DNA from 2 places in the Polaromonas sp. P3_B1 genome. Region 1 is predicted to be linked to the other one. Evidence: predicted binding sites of a transcription regulator. Region 1 holds the regulator's gene; the other holds the start of a gene.
The links. The regulator NrdR, encoded in region 1, represses ribonucleotide reductase genes. The targets are predictions, from matches to a motif close to CACNANATNTNGTG.
Positions count from the first base shown of each region.

Region 1 (9,180 bases):
ACTGGTCGATGTTTCGCCGGCGGGAGGCGCCCAGGGCTTGGATCCCCAGGGGCCGGTGTTGGCATTGTTCTGGTAGTACTTTCCGACCCTGTCAAGCGCGCCTCGCAGCGGCGTGCCGCCACTAGGGGTGCGTGCGTCGAGCCAGGTGTAAAAGGCGGATTTGGCCACGCCGAAATCGGTCATGGTGTTGGGCGTGCCATTGATATCGCCGTAAGCCAGGCGGAAGTTGTCGGCCTGGCTGGCGAATGCCGCGGACAGGCCGGTTTTGGCCGACTTGATCCGATCAATATGGTAGGCGCGCCAGTTCGCGATGTTCTGGCGTTCCTCGGTGAGAGTACAGGTGGCGGCGGCGCAATCGGTCCGGGCGCCGCCGTGGGGGCCAAACGGGTTGGTGCTGCCGCCACCGGCAGTATCGACTCCATTGAATTGGAACCTGCCGGTTCGGACTCTGTAGGTGTCGTAGTCCCCGGTATTGCTGATGGCGGCGGACGTGGTGTAGGTGGTGGGGTTTTTGCCTGCTTTTGGCAGGTACATTGTCACGACCGAGGTGTTATCTATGGTGGCGTTGGCCTGGAGGACGCCCCCGACATAACCCGGCTGGTAGACTTTTTTCGGGTTGTAAAACAGCAGGTTGTTGATGGGCGAGATCTGGCGCGGGTCGGAGCTGTCAAGGCAGTCCACATGGAAACCCGGGATGCTGGTGGATGTGGGATCTTCATTCACCATGGCGGTACTGACATGCTTGGCGTACACGCATTCCCAGTCCATGGAGCCCGAGGTATCCAGCACCAGCGCGATGTTGGGCCTGACGTTCACGGTTTTGGACAGCAGCGGCTCTTGTGCGACAACCGCGAATGAGCTGTCCGCCGCAACCAGCGCGGCCGCATAAAACGCGACGTTTCGCAAAGAAGAAAATTTCATGGCCAGGCCTTTCATGCTCGCGTTGAGCATCATTTCATGGTGATTACAGATTGGAGCCACACCTCGGTGCCCTTGGGTGCGCTCCCGTCTTTCGCGCCGACTTCAGGGCCGAAGCCTCTGGCGGTCGTGACAAAAACTTTGGTGTCTGCGGGGGTCAGGTACTGCGCCATGCACTCGGGCTGGCGGGTGAAATACACGGTGGTTCCCACATCGCCGGCGGAGGTGACCGCCACCGTCTTGAGGTTGGTTGTCGGCGTCAGGGTGTCCCAATTTGCCATGGTTGCCCACGAGTACGGTGTTCCGGCGCCAACGGGGGCAGCCTCAGGCGCAAAGCCGGTGGCCGGGTTGGAGGCGTAGAGCTGCACCTGCTGCTCGCAGAAGCGCAAGGCGGTTTCCGCCGTCTGCCGCGCCAGGGCCTGCTGGCGGCTCTGGTTGGCCACCTGTTCGGTCGAGGAGGCCCCACGAATCGAGATGCTGGCCAGGATCGACAGGATCATCAGCATGATGAGGGCCACAATCAGCACGACGCCCTGCTGGCCGTGCATTTTCGCCGGTTGGCTTCGTTCAGGGATTGACATAACCTACTCCGTGGTTGCGCAGCAGCACCGTGGTGCGATAGGCGCGGCGCAGCTTGCCGTCGGTGATATCGATATCGGCATCGGCGCAGTCCTGATAGCTTGGGTTTGTGCCTGAGCCCATGTCCTTCAGCACGACGTTTTCGCTCACGACCACCACGCAGACCTGCGCCGCGACCACCTTGTTCCAGCGATCCAGCATGGGCAGCGCCGTGAGGCCCGCATCCGTCGGGTTGATGATGCCGGAGGCGCTCAGGTAGCCGCGCACATTCTGGCTATTGGGGACCGCGGGCTCTGCAACCGCGAAGTTCACCGTTGCGCTTTCGATGTTCTCGGCGAGCACCTGCGATTGCGCCAGGTTCCCGCTTCCGCGGCAGGTCAAGGTGTTGTTGGTGATGGAAATGCGCGACTGCATCGTGTAGAAAGCCGCACCTGCGACCCCCACCCCGTTGCCTATGCAGTCCATCGGCAAGCCGCCGCTGGTGTTTTTGCCGGTGTTGAGGTCTCCCTCGTAGGCTACGGCCAGGGCAAAACCGCCGCTTCCCGCGCAGGTCAGTGCGCTGATGTTGGGGACGGTTGCATCCGTAAAACCCGTGTTGCAGGCATACAGGTTCCAGCCGGCTTGGCCCAGGTCGTTCTTGACGCCGCCGGTCCGCGTGGGGTTGTATCCCGCCTGCCGCAGTTCCTGCGTGAAAACACCGAGCGCCATCTGGGCGTCCTCGTTCATCTGGCCCTGTGCCTGTGCATTGCGGGTGGCTGTGCTGCCGGAGAGGTACATCACCACGAGCGCACCTATGATCACCATGCCCAAGGTCATGGAGATCAACAGTTCAATCAGCGTAAAGCCTGACTGCTGCCTTCCCGAAGATCCCGATGCGCAAATGCGAGGCCGCTGCTGGTGGCGGCTTTTTGCGAATGAAGTCATAGCTGCACCTTCATGTAAAAGCAGCGCGGCGTTGTGGCCAGGGCTTTGGCGGTGGCCGAGCAGTTATCGGAACTCAGCTCAGCTGATTGATCCACCCCGCTGACCTGGCGCGTGTTGTTCATCACGCTGGCTTCCTCCCAGAGGATCCAGATGTTCGCCTGTGTGGCGCTTGCGCCGGGACGGGTTATCTCAACCCCGCCCAGAGGCAACAGCGCGCGGACCCTGCTCTGGAAGGTCGTGAGGTCCGCGGCAGCCAGTTTCGCGGGGGTGTTGCAATTGGGGAAGGCGCAGGGTGCCAGGGCCGGCGGGTTGCCGGTGGTCATCATCGCCACGTCGTAGTTACCGCCGGAGAGGCCGGTCGGATTGAGCCGGATCACTTCCGCCAGCTCGTTGGCCAGTGCAGCGGCGATGGCGCGATTGGCCGCGTTTTTCTGCGCTGCGACCGAATAGGCCTGCATGCCGGCGAGGGCCAACATGCCAAAGGACATGAGCAGTACCGAAATGAGCACCTCCAGCAGCGATGAACCTCGCTGTCCCTTGCGCGAAGGAGAAGGTTTTCTGGTGAGGCCTAGCATACGACGTCCCCCGTCTGGACCTTGACCCGACCCACCGAGTTCATGCACAAGGTGCGGGTGTAGTAAGCATTGGTGGCGAATGAGCCCGAGGCGTGCACCAGCCACCGGCCTGACTGGCCGATGGCGCGGCCGGTGGCGTCATAGATGATGGCGTTGCCGGTGGTCACGGCCGTGGGTGTGGAGACGGCGACGGCGAAAAAATCCGTGATGCCGGCCACGGGCTCCTGCGCGCGCAACACGATGTCGGTCGCGGCGTCGAAAGTACCGTTGCCATTGCTGTCAAGGAATACCACCCATCCCTGCATCCATCCGCCAACGGCCGTTCCGCTGCCGGTCGAGCATGCGGGGCTCGCCGCGGTCGAATCGACGGTCCGGCAGATTGTGACGCTTTTTCCGCGCCGCATGGCTTCGCCGCGGGCGTAGCGCGTATCCGAGATGAACCCGTTGGTGGCCCGGGTGACGGACGCGTTGGCGAGCAGGCCCAGGAAGGAGGGCGCCGCGAGAACCGCAAGAATTCCGATGATGGCCACCACGACCATCACCTCAATCAATGTGAATCCATGCTGGAGCCGCCGCACGGCCGGGGAGGCCGATGGGCAGCGCAGATCGGCAGGGCCGGTGATCGATAGATTTTCGGACATGCGCAATTGTGAGCATGGCCCGGCGGTCCCGCCTCCGGTATTCGACGTCCGGTCAAGCTCGTGTGACGAACGGTCAGCGCGTCTAGCGCCTGACCTCATCGACCAGGGTCTTGAACTCGTCAATATCCTCAAAGCTGCGGTAGACGCTGGCAAAGCGCACATAGGCCACCTTGTCGAGCTTTTTCAGTTCGCGCATCACCAGCTCGCCGAGGCGGTTGGAGGCGACCTCGCGCACGCCCAGGCTCAGCAGTTTTTCTTCTATGCGCTCTATGGCGGAGTCGATCTGTTCAGTGCTGACCGGACGCTTGCGCAGTGCCAGGTTCATGGAGCCCAGAATCTTGCTGCGCTTGTACTCGATGCGCCGGCCGTCCTTCTTGACGATGGACGGGAAGGTGACGTCCGGCCGCTCGTAGGTGGTAAAGCGCTTTTCACACGCGCCGCACTGGCGGCGGCGGCGTATGAAGTCGGCATCCTCGGCCACCCGGGTTTCCACAACCTGGGTCTCGAGATGGCCGCAGAAGGGACATTTCATGGGTGTTGACCTGGATTTAAAAAGATCAATCTGTCCTTAGCCCAAGGAGAGCGGCGCAGGATGCTATCAAAATTATAGTGCCTGCGCCGCCCATCGCGATCAGCGATAGACCGGGAAGCGGCTCGTCAAGGCGTGAACCTTGGCGCGGACCGCTTCCAGGGTGGCCGCGTCGCGCGGATTGTCGAGCACATCGGCGATCAGGTTGGCGGTGGCGCGGGCTTCCTCATCCTTGAAGCCGCGGGTGGTCATGGCCGGGGTGCCGATGCGCACGCCGCTGGTGACCATCGGTTTTTCCGGATCGTTCGGGATGGCGTTCTTGTTGATCGTCATGTGGGCGCTGCCCAGCACGGCTTCGGCTTCCTTGCCGGTGATGCCTTTGGCGCGCAGGTCGACCAGCATCACGTGGCTTTCGGTGCGGCCGCTGACGATGCGCAGGCCGCGCTGCGTCAGGGTGTCGGCGACGATCTGCGCGTTCTTCACGACCTGCTGCTGGTAGGCCTTGAACTCGGGTGTCATGGCTTCCTTGAAGGCCACTGCCTTGGCCGCGATCACGTGCATCAGCGGGCCGCCCTGCAGGCCGGGGAAGATCGCGCTGTTGATGGCTTTTTCGTGCTCGGCCTTCATCAGGATGATGCCGCCGCGCGGCCCGCGCAGGCTCTTGTGCGTGGTCGAGGTGACGATGTCGGCATGCGGCACCGGGTTGGGATAGACGCCTGCGGCCACCAGGCCTGCGTAGTGGGCGATGTCGACCATGAAGATGGCGCCGACGGCCTTGGCCACCTTGGCGAAGCGTTCGAAGTCGATGCGCAGGCTGTAGGCCGAGGCGCCCGCGATGATCAGCTTGGGCTTGGTCTCGTGGGCCTTGCGCTCCATGGCGTCGTAGTCGATTTCTTCCTTGTCGTTCAGGCCGTAGGAGACGACGTTGAACCATTTGCCGCTCATGTTGAGCGCCATGCCGTGTGTCAGGTGGCCGCCTTCGGCCAGGCTCATGCCCATGATGGTGTCGCCGGGCTTGAGGAAGGCCAGGAACACGGCTTCGTTGGCCGATGCGCCGCAATGCGCCTGCACGTTGGCCGCTTCGGCGCCGAAGATGGTTTTGACGCGGTCGATGGCGAGCTGCTCGGCCACGTCCACGTGTTCGCAGCCGCCGTAGTAGCGGCGGCCGGGATAACCTTCGGCGTATTTGTTGGTGAGCTGCGAGCCCTGCGCGGCCATGACGGCGGGCGAGGCGTAGTTTTCGCTGGCGATCAGCTCGATGTGCTGCTCTTGCCGGGCGTTTTCAGCCTGGATGGCGGCGAAGATTTCGGGGTCGGTCTGTTCGACCAGGATGTTGCGGTGGTACATGGCAGTCCTTAAAGACGTGGTCCCTGCTATTCATATGAGAGAGGTACTCTCAATGAAACAAGGGCTGCCCAGGCGAACGGCTGAACGCTGAGGCCCAACGGCTGTCAGCGGTGCGCTTCCCAGTGGTGTCCCACGTCAGCTTCAAAGGTTGCGAAAACCTTGAGCCTATCGCCAGTCGCGCACCCGGCTAGTGTAACTGAGGGCGCGTAAAACTCGCGGCGCATCGTCCCATGCCCGTGGCCCGGAAAGCAAAAAGCCGGGCGCTTGACACGGCCGGCTTTGCGCTACGGTAGGCGGACTGTCAGGCCGCGCCCCGGCGGGGATCAGGACTGGCTCAGCAGCGCCACCTTCTCAGGCGTCTTGCCTTCGGAGGCCGGCGCGTCGGACTTGCCGGGCAGGGAGGCGGGAACCGGGCGCGAGCTGCCGTCAGGCTCGGCAAAGAAAGGCGAGGGCTTGCCGCGCTTGGATGCGGATGCCACGACGGCCAGCAGCCGGGCGTGTTCGCCCATCACCTTGCTGGCGTAACCGCCGTCGTCTTCCATGTTGGCGGCGCCCACGTAGTATTTGAGGCCGCCTTCGACGGATCCGGCGCGGGCGATGCATTCCTGCAGCACCTTGACGCCGACGCGCAGGTTGGTCACCGGGTCAAAGGCCGCCAGCTTGCCGCCGAAATTGTCGTACTTGTCGTGGTGCACCTTGGTCATGACCTGCATCAGGCCCTGGGCGCCCACCGGGCTTTGCGCGAAGGGGTTGAAGCCGGACTCAATGGCCATGATGGCCAGGATCAAGGTCGGGTCGAGCTTGGCCTTCTGGCCGATGTCGAAGGCTTCGGCCACCAGCACGCTCAATGGCTCAGGCGCCACGCCGTACTTTTTGCTGAGCCAGTATGCCACCGCCGCCTGCTGGGCCGGCAGATCCTTGGGGTTGGAGGCCGTGGCCCGTTCGATGGCGGCTGGCTCGGTAAAACCGATGGCCGCTTCCTGGCGCTGCTGCAGCCAGGTCATGAGCTTGAATTCACCGGCCTGGCGCAAGTCGGGCCGGGCCGTCAGAGTGATCACGGCGAACACGACCGCCAGGCCCAGAAGGGCGAAGCTGTTGTGGGTGATCTCGAAAAAGCCCTGGGCGATGTCATCAGCAATGGTTAAAACACTGCTGCGTACACTTTTCAAGTGCGCCTCAAGGCCGAATTGTCCTAGCGCTGTCATAGCACTCCTTTCTACGCTTGCAGGCCCTTTGGGGGCCAAGCAGGCTTTGATTGGGTCGCCATCAAACCAAGGCAAGCCTTGTGGGTGTTGACCCCTGTTTGACGTTGCCGTCTTCTTTGATGAAGGGGGCAGCGGAGATTCGGGTTGTCCCTAGGTTTCTGTGGGACTGGCGGGATTCTAGGGGGTCGTTAAATAACCTGTCAATAATAATAAACATGTTTCTTATATTAAATAAGCAAATAAAAACCTTGATTCTGGGCGGAATCCGCCTGAATCAAGGTAGTTACGGCCTCTTTTTGAGATCAAGCTCTAAGTTAAATTCGCTGTGAAAAATACCGGATCGGCGGATCGCGGGTCCGGCTGTAGGCCGTTTTCGATGTTCGATGTGGGACTGAAGAGGCGATTTCAGATGCTCAAGCACATGCTGAAGGCAGTGCCAATCACACCGGTCCATGTGATTGAAAAGATGGTCTTGCATCTCGGGCTACCGAGGTTTAACCTGCAGTTGCGTGTTCATTCACGCATCCAACCGGGTAGCCAACCCCGGAAAATCTGGAAGCAATCACTTGCTTTCATCGCACTGGAGACGATTCATCTCTCTTTTGCGGAAACCCGACGGCTTGAGCATAAATGCCCGCCGTCAACCCCGGTCGGTTCAACTGCCCGGGGTTTTTCTTTTGGACATTGCCCTTTGGGGTGACCGTCTTTTTCAAATAAATCATTGACCGATTGGCGCCCGCGTTAAAAACTCGGCGGCTATGGCAATCGATGATTTGAAGAACAAATGGCGCGAAATTGAATGGCGAAACACAGCAAAAGCCCTGCCGGCGCGGGCTGCGGGTGTGGCCCGCTCACCCTTGTGGCGGCGGCGCGCCGCGTGGGCGCTGGGCTCCCTGTTACTGGTCTGGGCGCTGGCCTATACGGCCGTGCCGGTCGTCCTGAAGTCGCAAATCGAGAAAATTGCCTCTGAAAAACTCGGCCGGCAGGTCACGGTGGGCGCGGTCGATTTCAAGCCCTGGTCGCTGGAACTCACCTTGCACGACCTGGCCATCGCCAAAGCGGGCGGTGCCGGCGCCCCCCGGGCAAGCCCCCAGCTGACCGTCAAGCGCATATATATAGATGCGGAACTCGAGTCCCTGTTGCGGCTGGCGCCGGTAGCCGACGCTGTGCAGGTCGACGAACCCGTGGCCTTTCTGGCTCACCAGGGTGAGGGCCGCTATGACATCGACGACATCCTGGCGCGCCTGAAGGCGCCCGCTGACCAGCCGGCCGGCGATCCGCCGCGTTTTGCGGTCTACAACATCGAGGTGAGTGGCGGGCGCGTTGACTTTGCCGACCAGTCCGTCGGCAAGACCCATGAGTTGAGGGATCTGAACCTCTCCGTACCTTTCCTGAGCAACCTCAAATCCCAGCGGGAAATCAAGACTGCGCCGCACCTGGCTTTCAAGCTCAACGGCAGCAGTTTCGACACCGCCGCCGAGGGCACGCCCTTTGCCCAGACCCACAAGACCGACGCCACCCTGACGCTGCGCGGCTTCGACCTGAACCCCTACCTGGCCTACTGGCCAGCGAGCCTGCCCTACAAATTGCAAAGCGCCGTGCTGCATGCCGATGCCAAGGTGGCGTTTGAGCAGACGCCGGCCACGCAGGTGCGGATCTCCGGCACGGTGACGGCGGAGAATGTCCGCGTGCAGGCGGTAGGCCAGGCGGCGATGGCTGCCCCCGCCCAGGCCGCCGGCCGCAAGCCGGCCGGAAAGCGCGGCGGCGCGGGTGGTGAGCTGCCCCCTGCGGCCCGTCCCGATGTGCTCGCATTTGAGCGACTGCAGGTCAACATGGCCGATGTGCGGCCCCTGGAGCAGTTCGTCAAGCTCGCGGCGGTCGAACTGACCGCGCCAGCGCTGTCCATCGTCCGCGACCGGACGGGGCACCTCAATTTGCTTCCGCCTGCTGCCACACCTGCTGCAAAAAATGAAGCAGGCATGCCGGATCCCGCCAAGCCGGCCGCGGCGGCCAAAGGGACGGCGCCCACACCCTGGAGGGTTCAGGTCGCCCGGGTAGCGGTGCGCGCGGGCAGCGTGAACTGGCTGGACGAAACCCTGGCTTCGCCCGCCGATATCCGCCTCAGCGGCCTGCAACTCAATGCCACGGCCATCGCCATGCCTTTCTCGGCCAGCGCACCGCTGCAATTTGACGGCTCGGTGGGCTTTGAGCCACCTGCGGCTCCTGTGCCTCCGCCCACCAAGGCCAGTACCAAGGCGGGCAGCAAGCCGGCAGCCGTGCAGGCTCCGGCCGCTCCCGCTCTGCTGACTTTCCAGGGCAGCGCCACCGACCAGGCCGCTCAGCTCACGGCCAAGGTGGCGGCCTGGCCGCTGGGCATGGCCGCCAAATACGTGGGTCAGTTCCTGCTGCCGGCACTGGGCGGCCAGCTTGACGCCGAACTGGGCGTGAACTGGCAGGCGGCC
Region 1 is NZ_JBFUGK010000026.1:34,292-43,471, forward strand. Features, by position in the region: gene AC1DXS_RS15810 (pilus assembly protein) at 1-921, opposite strand, end outside; gene AC1DXS_RS15815 (pilus assembly PilX family protein) at 951-1,499, opposite strand; gene AC1DXS_RS15820 (PilW family protein) at 1,486-2,421, opposite strand; gene pilV (type IV pilus modification protein PilV) at 2,418-2,996, opposite strand; gene AC1DXS_RS15830 (GspH/FimT family pseudopilin) at 2,990-3,637, opposite strand; gene nrdR (transcriptional regulator NrdR) at 3,720-4,169, opposite strand; gene glyA (serine hydroxymethyltransferase) at 4,269-5,513, opposite strand; ZMP/ZTP riboswitch at 5,573-5,702, opposite strand; gene AC1DXS_RS15845 (transglycosylase SLT domain-containing protein) at 5,837-6,718, opposite strand; gene AC1DXS_RS15850 (DUF748 domain-containing protein) at 7,477-9,180, shown strand, end outside.

Region 2 (8,368 bases), on a different contig from region 1:
GACCATTGCGGTTGTGGGAAGGGGAGGCGAGAGGGCGGCGGGCATGAAAAAAGCCCGACATCTTTCGATATCGGGCTCTAAGCAGAATTACCTTACTGCTTACGGCTTGCTGGCGGTCGGAAACGGCCAGGCAGCTTGCGGGTTCAGAGTAGTCTGAGCCGCAGGGGCAGCCGCTGCAGCAGGTGCTTTCGCAGCTTTGGCAGCAGGTTTTTTCGCGGCTTTCTTCGCAGCGGGCTTTTTCGCTGCTTTCTTGGCGGCAGGCTTTTTCGCAGCGGCTTTCTTGGCCGCTGGTTTCTTCGCTACCTTTTTCGCGGCCTTCTTGGCTGCTGGCTTTTTGGCTGCAGCTTTTTTCGCTGCTGGCTTCTTGGCCGCTACCTTCTTGGCTGCTGGCTTTTTCGCTGGCGATTTTTTCGCAGCTGGCTTCTTGGCCGCTACTTTTTTCGCTGGAGCTTTTTTAGCCGGAGCTTTTTTCGCTGCTACTTTTTTAGCAGGAGCCTTCTTAGCTGCTGCCTTTTTAGCAGGAGCCTTCTTCGGAGCAGCTTTTTTAGCCGCAGTTTTTTTCGCAGTTGCCATAGTTTTCTCCTTGATCACGTTGCAAAGAGCACTTCACGGTTGGAGTACGTAAAGCGATTCACGGCGTTGGGCCCCGGATAAACCGGTCCCAGCGCCGCGAACACAGGAGCAAAGCCCAGCGCGCACTCTGCGGTGCTGTCGTTGGTCATTGCAATTCTAGAAATCATTGTTGGGCGTTTTCAATCAATCCCAGGACAGGGCACCACCGGACTGGTACTCGATCACGCGGGTTTCAAAGAAGTTGCGCTCTTTTTTCAGGTCGATCATTTCGCTCATCCACGGGAATGGATTCTCCTCGTTGGGGAAGAGAGTTTCAAGTCCGATCTGCGTGGCGCGGCGATTGGCAATATAGCGGAGGTAGCCTTTGAACATGGAGGCGTTCAGGCCGAGCACGCCGCGCGGCATGGTGTCTTCGGCGTAGCGGTACTCCAGTTCGACGGCTTTCAGGAACAGGGCCTTGATCTCTGCCTTGAACTCCGCGGTCCAGAGGTGAGGGTTCTCCAGCTTGAGCTGGTTGATCAGGTCGATGCCGAAGTTGCAGTGCATGGACTCGTCGCGCAGGATGTACTGGTACTGCTCAGCGGCGCCGGTCATCTTGTTCTGGCGGCCCAGGGCAAGAATCTGCGTGAAGCCGACATAAAAGAACAGGCCTTCCATCAGGCAGGCGAACACGATCAGCGACTTGAGCAGGGTCTGGTCGGCTTCAGGCGTGCCGGTCTTGAAGTGCGGGTTGGAGATGGCTTCAATGAACGGGATCAGGAACTGGTCCTTGTCCTTGATGGACTGGACTTCGTTGTAGGCGTTGAATATTTCGGCTTCGTCCAGGCCCAGCGATTCAGTGATGTACTGGTAGGCATGGGTGTGGATGGCTTCCTCGAAAGCCTGGCGCAGCAGGAACTGGCGGCACTCGGGCGCCGTGATGTGGCGGTAGGTGCCCAGCACGATGTTGTTGGCGGCCAGCGAGTCGGCGGTCACGAAGAAACCCAGGTTGCGCTTGACCAGGCGGCGTTCGTCTTCGGTCAGGCCGTTCGGGTCTTTCCAGAGCGCGATGTCGCGCGTCATGTTCACTTCCTGCGGCATCCAGTGGTTGGCACAGGTGGCAAGGTATTTTTCCCAGGCCCATTTGTATTTGAAGGGCACCAGCTGGTTGACGTCGGTCTGGCCGTTGATGATGCGCTTGTCGGAGGCTTTGACGCGCTGCGCCTTGGCGGGTTCGGCGGAGACAGGCGCCGAAGGGGCCGCAGTTTGCGCAGGTGCAAAGGCGCCGTCGTTGAGCATGCGCACTTGCGCCTGGGGTTGCTCGGCGGCGTTAAAAGAAAGAGGCGGAAGTTCCATCGAGCGGCTTTCGGGAGAGCCGCTGTTCTGAGGTGTTTGCAACGATGGTTTGACTTCTTCGTCCCAGGTCAACATAGAGGTTTCCAATACTGTGGGATTATGAAAGCAGCGATACAAAATGAAAAGTGTTCATTCACATCGCTACAAAATTGTGTTGCTCATATACATCGAATCGTGCGACGCGCCGGCCGCACGATCCGGTGTTTTTTTATTGGCAGGCCTCGCATCCCGGGTCATCGATCGCGCAGAACTTGATGTCGGTTGCGGGCGTCGCATTCATCTGCGCCTGCGCCGCGGCAGCCGCGGCTTCGAGCGCGCTCATGCCGCTGCTCGCGGGTGCCGAGCCGGATGACACCGAGTTCATCTTGCCTGCGGTCACGGTCGATTTCTCTGCGTGCGTCGCGCTCTGGGTGCGCAGGTAGTAAGTGGTCTTGAGGCCGCGCAGCCAGGCCAGCTTGTAGGTGTCGTCCAGCTTCTTGCCCGAGGCGCCCGCCATATAGATATTGAGCGACTGCGCCTGGTCTATCCACTTCTGGCGGCGCGCCGCCGCTTCGACGATCCAGGAGGTTTCGATTTCAAACGCCGTGGCGTACAGCGCCTTGACGTCCTGGGGCACGCGGTCGATGGGGCGCAGCGATCCGTCAAAGTGCTTCAGGTCCACCACCATGACGTCGTCCCACAGGTTCAGGCGCTTGAGGTCGCGCACCAGGTAGTGGTTGATGACGGTGAATTCGCCGGACAGGTTGGACTTGACCGAGAGGTTGCCGAAGCAGGGCTCGATGCAGGCGTCCACGCCGATGATGTTGGAGATGGTGGCGGTCGGGGCGATGGCGACGCAGTTGGAGTTGCGCATGCCGTCCTTGGCGATCTTTTTGCGCAGTGCGTCCCAGTCCAGCGTGGCGGAACGGTCGATTTCGACATAGCCGCCGCGCTGCTCGGCCAGCATGTCCAGCGTGTCCAGGGGCAGCACGCCCTTGTCCCAGAGCGAGCCCTTGTAAGTGGCGTACTTGCCGCGTTCCCTGGCCAGCTCGGTGGAGGCCCAGTAGGCGTGGTAGCAGACGGCTTCCATGGACTTGTCGGCGAACTCGACGGCTTCCTGGGAGGCGTAAGGCACGCGCAGCTCATACAGGCAGTCCTGGAAGCCCATGATGCCCAGGCCCACCGGGCGGTGGCGCATGTTGGAGTCGCGGGCCTTCTTGACGGCGTAGTAGTTGATATCGATCACGTTGTCCAGCATGCGCATGGCCGTGGTGATGGTCTTCTTGAGCTTCTCGTGGTCGACCGCGCCGTCCTTCAGGTGCTGGACCAGGTTGACGGAGCCGAGGTTGCAGACGGCGGTTTCGGTGTCGCTGGTGTTGAGCGTGATCTCGGTGCACAGGTTGGACGAGTGCACGACACCGGCGTGCTGCTGCGGCGAGCGCACGTTGCAGGCGTCCTTGAAGGTGATCCAGGGATGGCCGGTTTCAAACAGCATGGACAGCATCTTGCGCCACATGTCGGTGGCCTGCACCTTGCGGGACGGCTTGATCTCGCCGCGCTCGGCCTTGGCTTCGTAGGCGGTGTAGATTTTCTCGAAGTCTTTGCCGAACTTGTCGTGCAGGTCGGGCGTGTCGGACGGCGAGAACAGGGTCCAGCTTCCCTTTTCCATCACGCGGCGCATGAAGAGGTCGGGAATCCAGTTGGCGGTGTTCATGTCGTGCGTGCGGCGGCGGTCGTCGCCGGTGTTCTTGCGCAGTTCCAGGAACTCTTCAATATCCAGGTGCCAGGTTTCCAGGTAGGCGCAGACGGCGCCCTTGCGCTTGCCGCCCTGGTTGACGGCAACAGCGGTGTCGTTGACGACTTTGAGGAAGGGAACGACGCCTTGCGATTCGCCGTTGGTGCCCTTGATGTGGGCGCCCAGGGCGCGCACGGGCGTCCAGTCATTGCCCAGGCCGCCGGCGAATTTGGACAGCAGCGCGTTTTCCTTGATGGCGTCGTAGATGCCGCCCAGGTCGTCGGCGACCGTGGTCAGGTAGCAGGACGACAGCTGGGAGCGCAGGGTGCCGGCGTTGAACAGGGTCGGCGTGCTCGACATGAAGTCAAAGGACGAGAGGATTTCGTAGAACTCGATGGCGCGCTCTTCGCGGTTGATCTCGTTGAGCGACAGGCCCATCGCCACGCGCATGAAGAAAGCCTGGGGCAACTCGATGCGCTGCTTGCGCACGTGCAGGAAGTAGCGGTCAAAAAGGGTCTGCAGGCCGAGGTAGTCAAACTTCAGGTCGCGCTCGGGCTTGAGTGCGGCGCCCAGGCGGGCCAGGTCGAACTGCTGCAGCTTCTCGTCCAGCAGCTCGTTCTGCACACCCTTGGCGATGAATTGCGGGAAATATTCGGCATAGCGCACGGCCATGTCGGCCTGAGTGACTTCCTCGCCCAGCACTTCGCGGCGGATGGTGTGCATCAGCAGGCGCGCGGTGGCGTAGGTGTAGTCGGGGTCTTTTTCAATCAGCGTGCGCGCCGCCAGGATGGAGGCCTTGTAGACCTCGTCGATGGGAACGCCGTCGTACAGGTTGCGCATGGTTTCCGCAACGATGGGGTCGGGTTTGACGTCGGCACCCAGGTTGGCGCAAGACGCTTCAATCAGGGCCTGCAGATTGCCGACGTCCAACGCGACGCGGTTGCCGCGGTCGGTCACGTGGATCAGGGGAACCGCCGGGGCGGTGCTTTGCGGCTGGCGTGCGCGCTCCTGAGTGCGCTTTTCGCGGTACAGCACATAGGCGCGGGCGATCTCGTGGTGGCCGCCGCGCATCAGGCCGAGCTCGACCTGGTCCTGCACGTCTTCTATATGAAAGGTGCCGCCGCCTGGGCGCGAGCGCATCAGGGCGCGAATGACCGCCTGGGTCAGGCCGTCAACGGTTTCGCGCACGCTGGCCGAGGCCGCGCCCTGCGTTCCGTGAACGGCCAGGAAGGCCTTCATCATGGCCACGGCGATCTTGTTGGGCTCGAACGGCACCACACCGCCGTTGCGGCGGATGATCTGGTAATGGGCAAGGGGATTGGGCTGGGTGTTGGGTTCGCTGGCTGCCGGATTGCCGGCGGCAACGGCTGGCGTTGCGGGCACTGCGTGTTGTGCTGTTTGCATGAGTTCCTCTTTGTTTTATGACTGGCTTGATGTGTTGTTGCGGGCAATCCGTCTGGCGGGAGCGGTTCAAAAACAAGAACCAATTTCTCACCGCCGGGGCCCGAATTACATCAATCTTGAATTAGGGCTTAGGCACTATACCTAGGGTGTTGGGGGAATACAAGCCACTACAGGTAGTGTACCGCCGAGTTTATGGACCGTTACGTTTTGTGGCTTTTTTCCTTCCGCCGAAGGCCCCTCGGATAAGGCCTTCGTACTCCTGCCGTCTGTCTCGCGCAAAGCCTGATTCCATCAGGCCTGTGACGGCCAGGCAGCGCTGCGGCGCGCCTTGCCGAAGGGTTTGCCCTGCCAGCTCAAGCCCATGTTAGCGCGGTAAAAATACCGGGAAATTTCCGCAGGCAAAGCGCACCACACTGGTGTGGTTTTGTGCTGATGCCGCTTAAACGGTTTCGGGAAAATACCTAGCCGGCAAGGCGAGCGAGTTTTGCAGCGAGGGCCAGTCGAAACCTGGACCAGGGTCCTGTTTGCGGCCGGGTGCGATGTGCTCGTGTCCCGCGATGTGGGCGATGGGATAGGCCTGGATCAACGAGGCGCACAGCCCGGCAAGTGTGTCGTACTGCGGCGCTTCGAAGACGCCGCCTTCCAGGCCTTCGAGTTCAATGCCGATGGAATCGTCGTTGCAGTTGCCGCGCCCACGGTAGTTCGATTCCCCAGCGTGCCAGGCCCGGTTGCCGCAGCCGACAAACTGCCACAGGTCGCCGGAGCGGGCAATGAAGAAATGCGACGACACCTGCAGGCCGCGTATGCCCTGAAAGTAAGCGTGGGCTTCCCAATCGAGCTGGTTGGTGAAGAGGCGCTGCACGTTGCCGTTGCCGAATTCGCCGGGCGGCAGGCTGATGGAGTGAATGACGATGAGGTCGATCTGCGCACCCTCGGGCCGCGGGCCGAAATTGGGCGACGCCAGCGCGCGCGCATAGCGATACCAGCCATCGCGCCATAAGGGTTGCGTGGCACCGGCCCCCTCGCGCTCACTTTCAGGGCGGATCATCGGCGGCGTCAAGTCCATCGGCAGGGTCTTCGTTGCCTGGCGTCACGATGTTGAGGCGGGCAATACGGTAGCGTATCTGGCGCAGGCTCAGGCCCAGCCTGGCGGCCGCCGCGGTGCGGTTGAAACCGTTTTCAAGCAGCACCTTCGTGAGGATGCTGCGCTCCTGCCTGTCCAGGTAGTCCTGCAGGTTTTCCGGGATGGCGACCTGCTCTTCGGTGGGCGTGTCGAAATGAAGCTCGCTGCCGTCGCCAAGCGCCACTGCGCGGTGCAGGGTATTCTCAAGTTCGCGGACGTTGCCGTTGAAGGGCAGGGCGCGCAATTGTTCCAGCACGGATTCCGTCAACTCGGGCACGGGAAAGCCGGACTCCTGGCAGATCCTGGCCAACAAGGCTTTGCACAGGGCCGGCAAGTCCTCACGGCGCTCGCGCAGGGCCGGCACCTGAATTTCGATCACGTTGAGCCGGTAATACAGGTCCTGGCGAAAAGTGCCCGCCTGGACCTCGGCCACGAGGTCTTTGTGGGTGGCGCTGACGATGCGCACGTCCACTGGGTCTTCCTGGGCGGAGCCCAGCGGCCGCACGGTGCGCTCCTGAATGGCCCGCAGGAGCTTGGACTGCATGGCCAGCGGCAGGTCGCCGATCTCGTCGAGAAACAGGGTTCCGCCTTTGGCCGCCTGAAAGTAGCCCTGCCGGTCTTGCGCCGAGCCGGTGTAGGCGCCCTTGCGCGCGCCAAAGAATTCCGCTTCCAGGAGGTTCTCCGGAATGGCGCTGCAGTTGACGGCCACAAACGGGCCCGCTGCGCGGTGGCTGCAGCCGTGCACGGCGCGCGCGACCAATTCCTTGCCGGTGCCCGACTCGCCCTGGATCAGCACCGGCGCCATGCTGCCGGCCACCTTGACGATACGGGACTTGACGGCGCGCATGACAGCCGATTCACCGACCAGCTTCTGGAGTATCAACGGGGCTTCGGCCGCCACGGGCAGAGGCAAGGCCAATGGCGCGATAGCCGCGTCGGAGGTGGCGCGCTCGCTTTTGCCCGCGGCCGGCGCCGGATGTTTGGCGCCCTGCACGGCCGATGCCACGACGCTGCGGAACTGTTTGAGGTCGACCGGCTTGGTGAGGTAGTCAAAGGCGCCGGCCTTCAGCGCCTCGACCGCATTTTCGGCGGAGCCATGCGCCGTGATCACCACGCAGCGCTCGCTGCGCTGCTGGCTCACCATGTCGCGCAGCAGCTCGAGGCCAAGGCCGTCGGGCAGGCGCATGTCGGTGATGACTGCATCAAAGCGATTTTCACTGAGCTGCTGGCGGGCCTGCTGCAAATCGCCGGCGGCTTCCACCCGGTAACCTTCCCTGAGCAGGGTCAGCTCATAAAGGGTGCACAGGTCCGGTTCGTCGTCGATGACGAGGATGCGGGCTTGCTGGTGGGCGGGGGGTTGCATGCTCATGGGTCTCAAGTGGGCATTGTGGCAAAAGAAGGTGGGGGTGTGTTGGGCGATTGCGCGGAGGGCTGGAACATGACAAAGAACTCATTGCCGTCGGTGCCTTCACGCTGCACGCGCTGGTAGCCGATCATGGCGCCGTAGCGTTCGCACAGCTCGCGGCAGATATAAAGGCCCAGTCCGCTGGAGCGGCTTTCGGAGGAGAAGAAGGGTTCAAACAGGTGGGTCTGGACGGTGTGCTCCAGCGGTTGCCCGTCGCTCCATACGGACAGGCGCGCCTGCCCCGGCGCCACGCTCTGGGTCGCGACTTCGATCGCTCCGGCCGAATCGCTGGCGTAGCGCAGGGCGTTGTCCAGCAGGTTGATCATCAGGCGCCGCAAATGTTCGGGCTCAAAAGCCACGATGGCGTTGTCCGAGCCCGGCGCGATGCGCGTGCGCCCCGAGGCTGCGGTCTGCCCTGCCCAGTCGGACGTGATTTTCCGGACGGTGTCATCCAGCGGCAGGGTGGTGGTTTGCGGCGACGGCAGTTGCGCCTGGGCACGCGAAATATTCAATACTTCATCGACGATGCGCGCCAGCCTTTGCGCGTTTTGCCTGACCATGTCGGTAAGCTGGCGGTGCCCTGGGTCCTGCAGGTCCTCCTCAAGCAGGGCGTTGGCCTGCGAAATGGCGGCCAGCGGATTGCGGATTTCGTGGGCCACCGCGGCCGACATGCGGCCCATGGCCGCCATTTTTTCGGTCCGGACACGCGCTTCCATTTCACGCAGGTCTTCGAGGAACATGACGCAAAGACTCTCATGCGTGCCGTCCGGCGATGCGGCCAGCCGCGTGCGCACATGCAGCCGCCGGGTGTGGC
Region 2 is NZ_JBFUGK010000018.1:8,384-16,751, reverse strand. Features, by position in the region: gene AC1DXS_RS12175 (DUF167 domain-containing protein) at 1-6, opposite strand, end outside; gene AC1DXS_RS12170 (histone H1-like DNA-binding protein) at 100-573, opposite strand; gene AC1DXS_RS12165 (hypothetical protein) at 588-722, opposite strand; gene AC1DXS_RS12160 (ribonucleotide-diphosphate reductase subunit beta) at 757-1,983, opposite strand; gene AC1DXS_RS12155 (ribonucleoside-diphosphate reductase subunit alpha) at 2,117-5,026, opposite strand; gene ampD (1,6-anhydro-N-acetylmuramyl-L-alanine amidase AmpD) at 5,466-6,092, opposite strand; gene AC1DXS_RS12145 (sigma-54-dependent transcriptional regulator) at 6,061-7,518, opposite strand; gene AC1DXS_RS12140 (two-component system sensor histidine kinase NtrB) at 7,524-8,368, opposite strand, start outside.
Region 2: the regulator NrdR is predicted to act here: its motif matches at 5,192-5,205, upstream of AC1DXS_RS12155 (ribonucleoside-diphosphate reductase subunit alpha).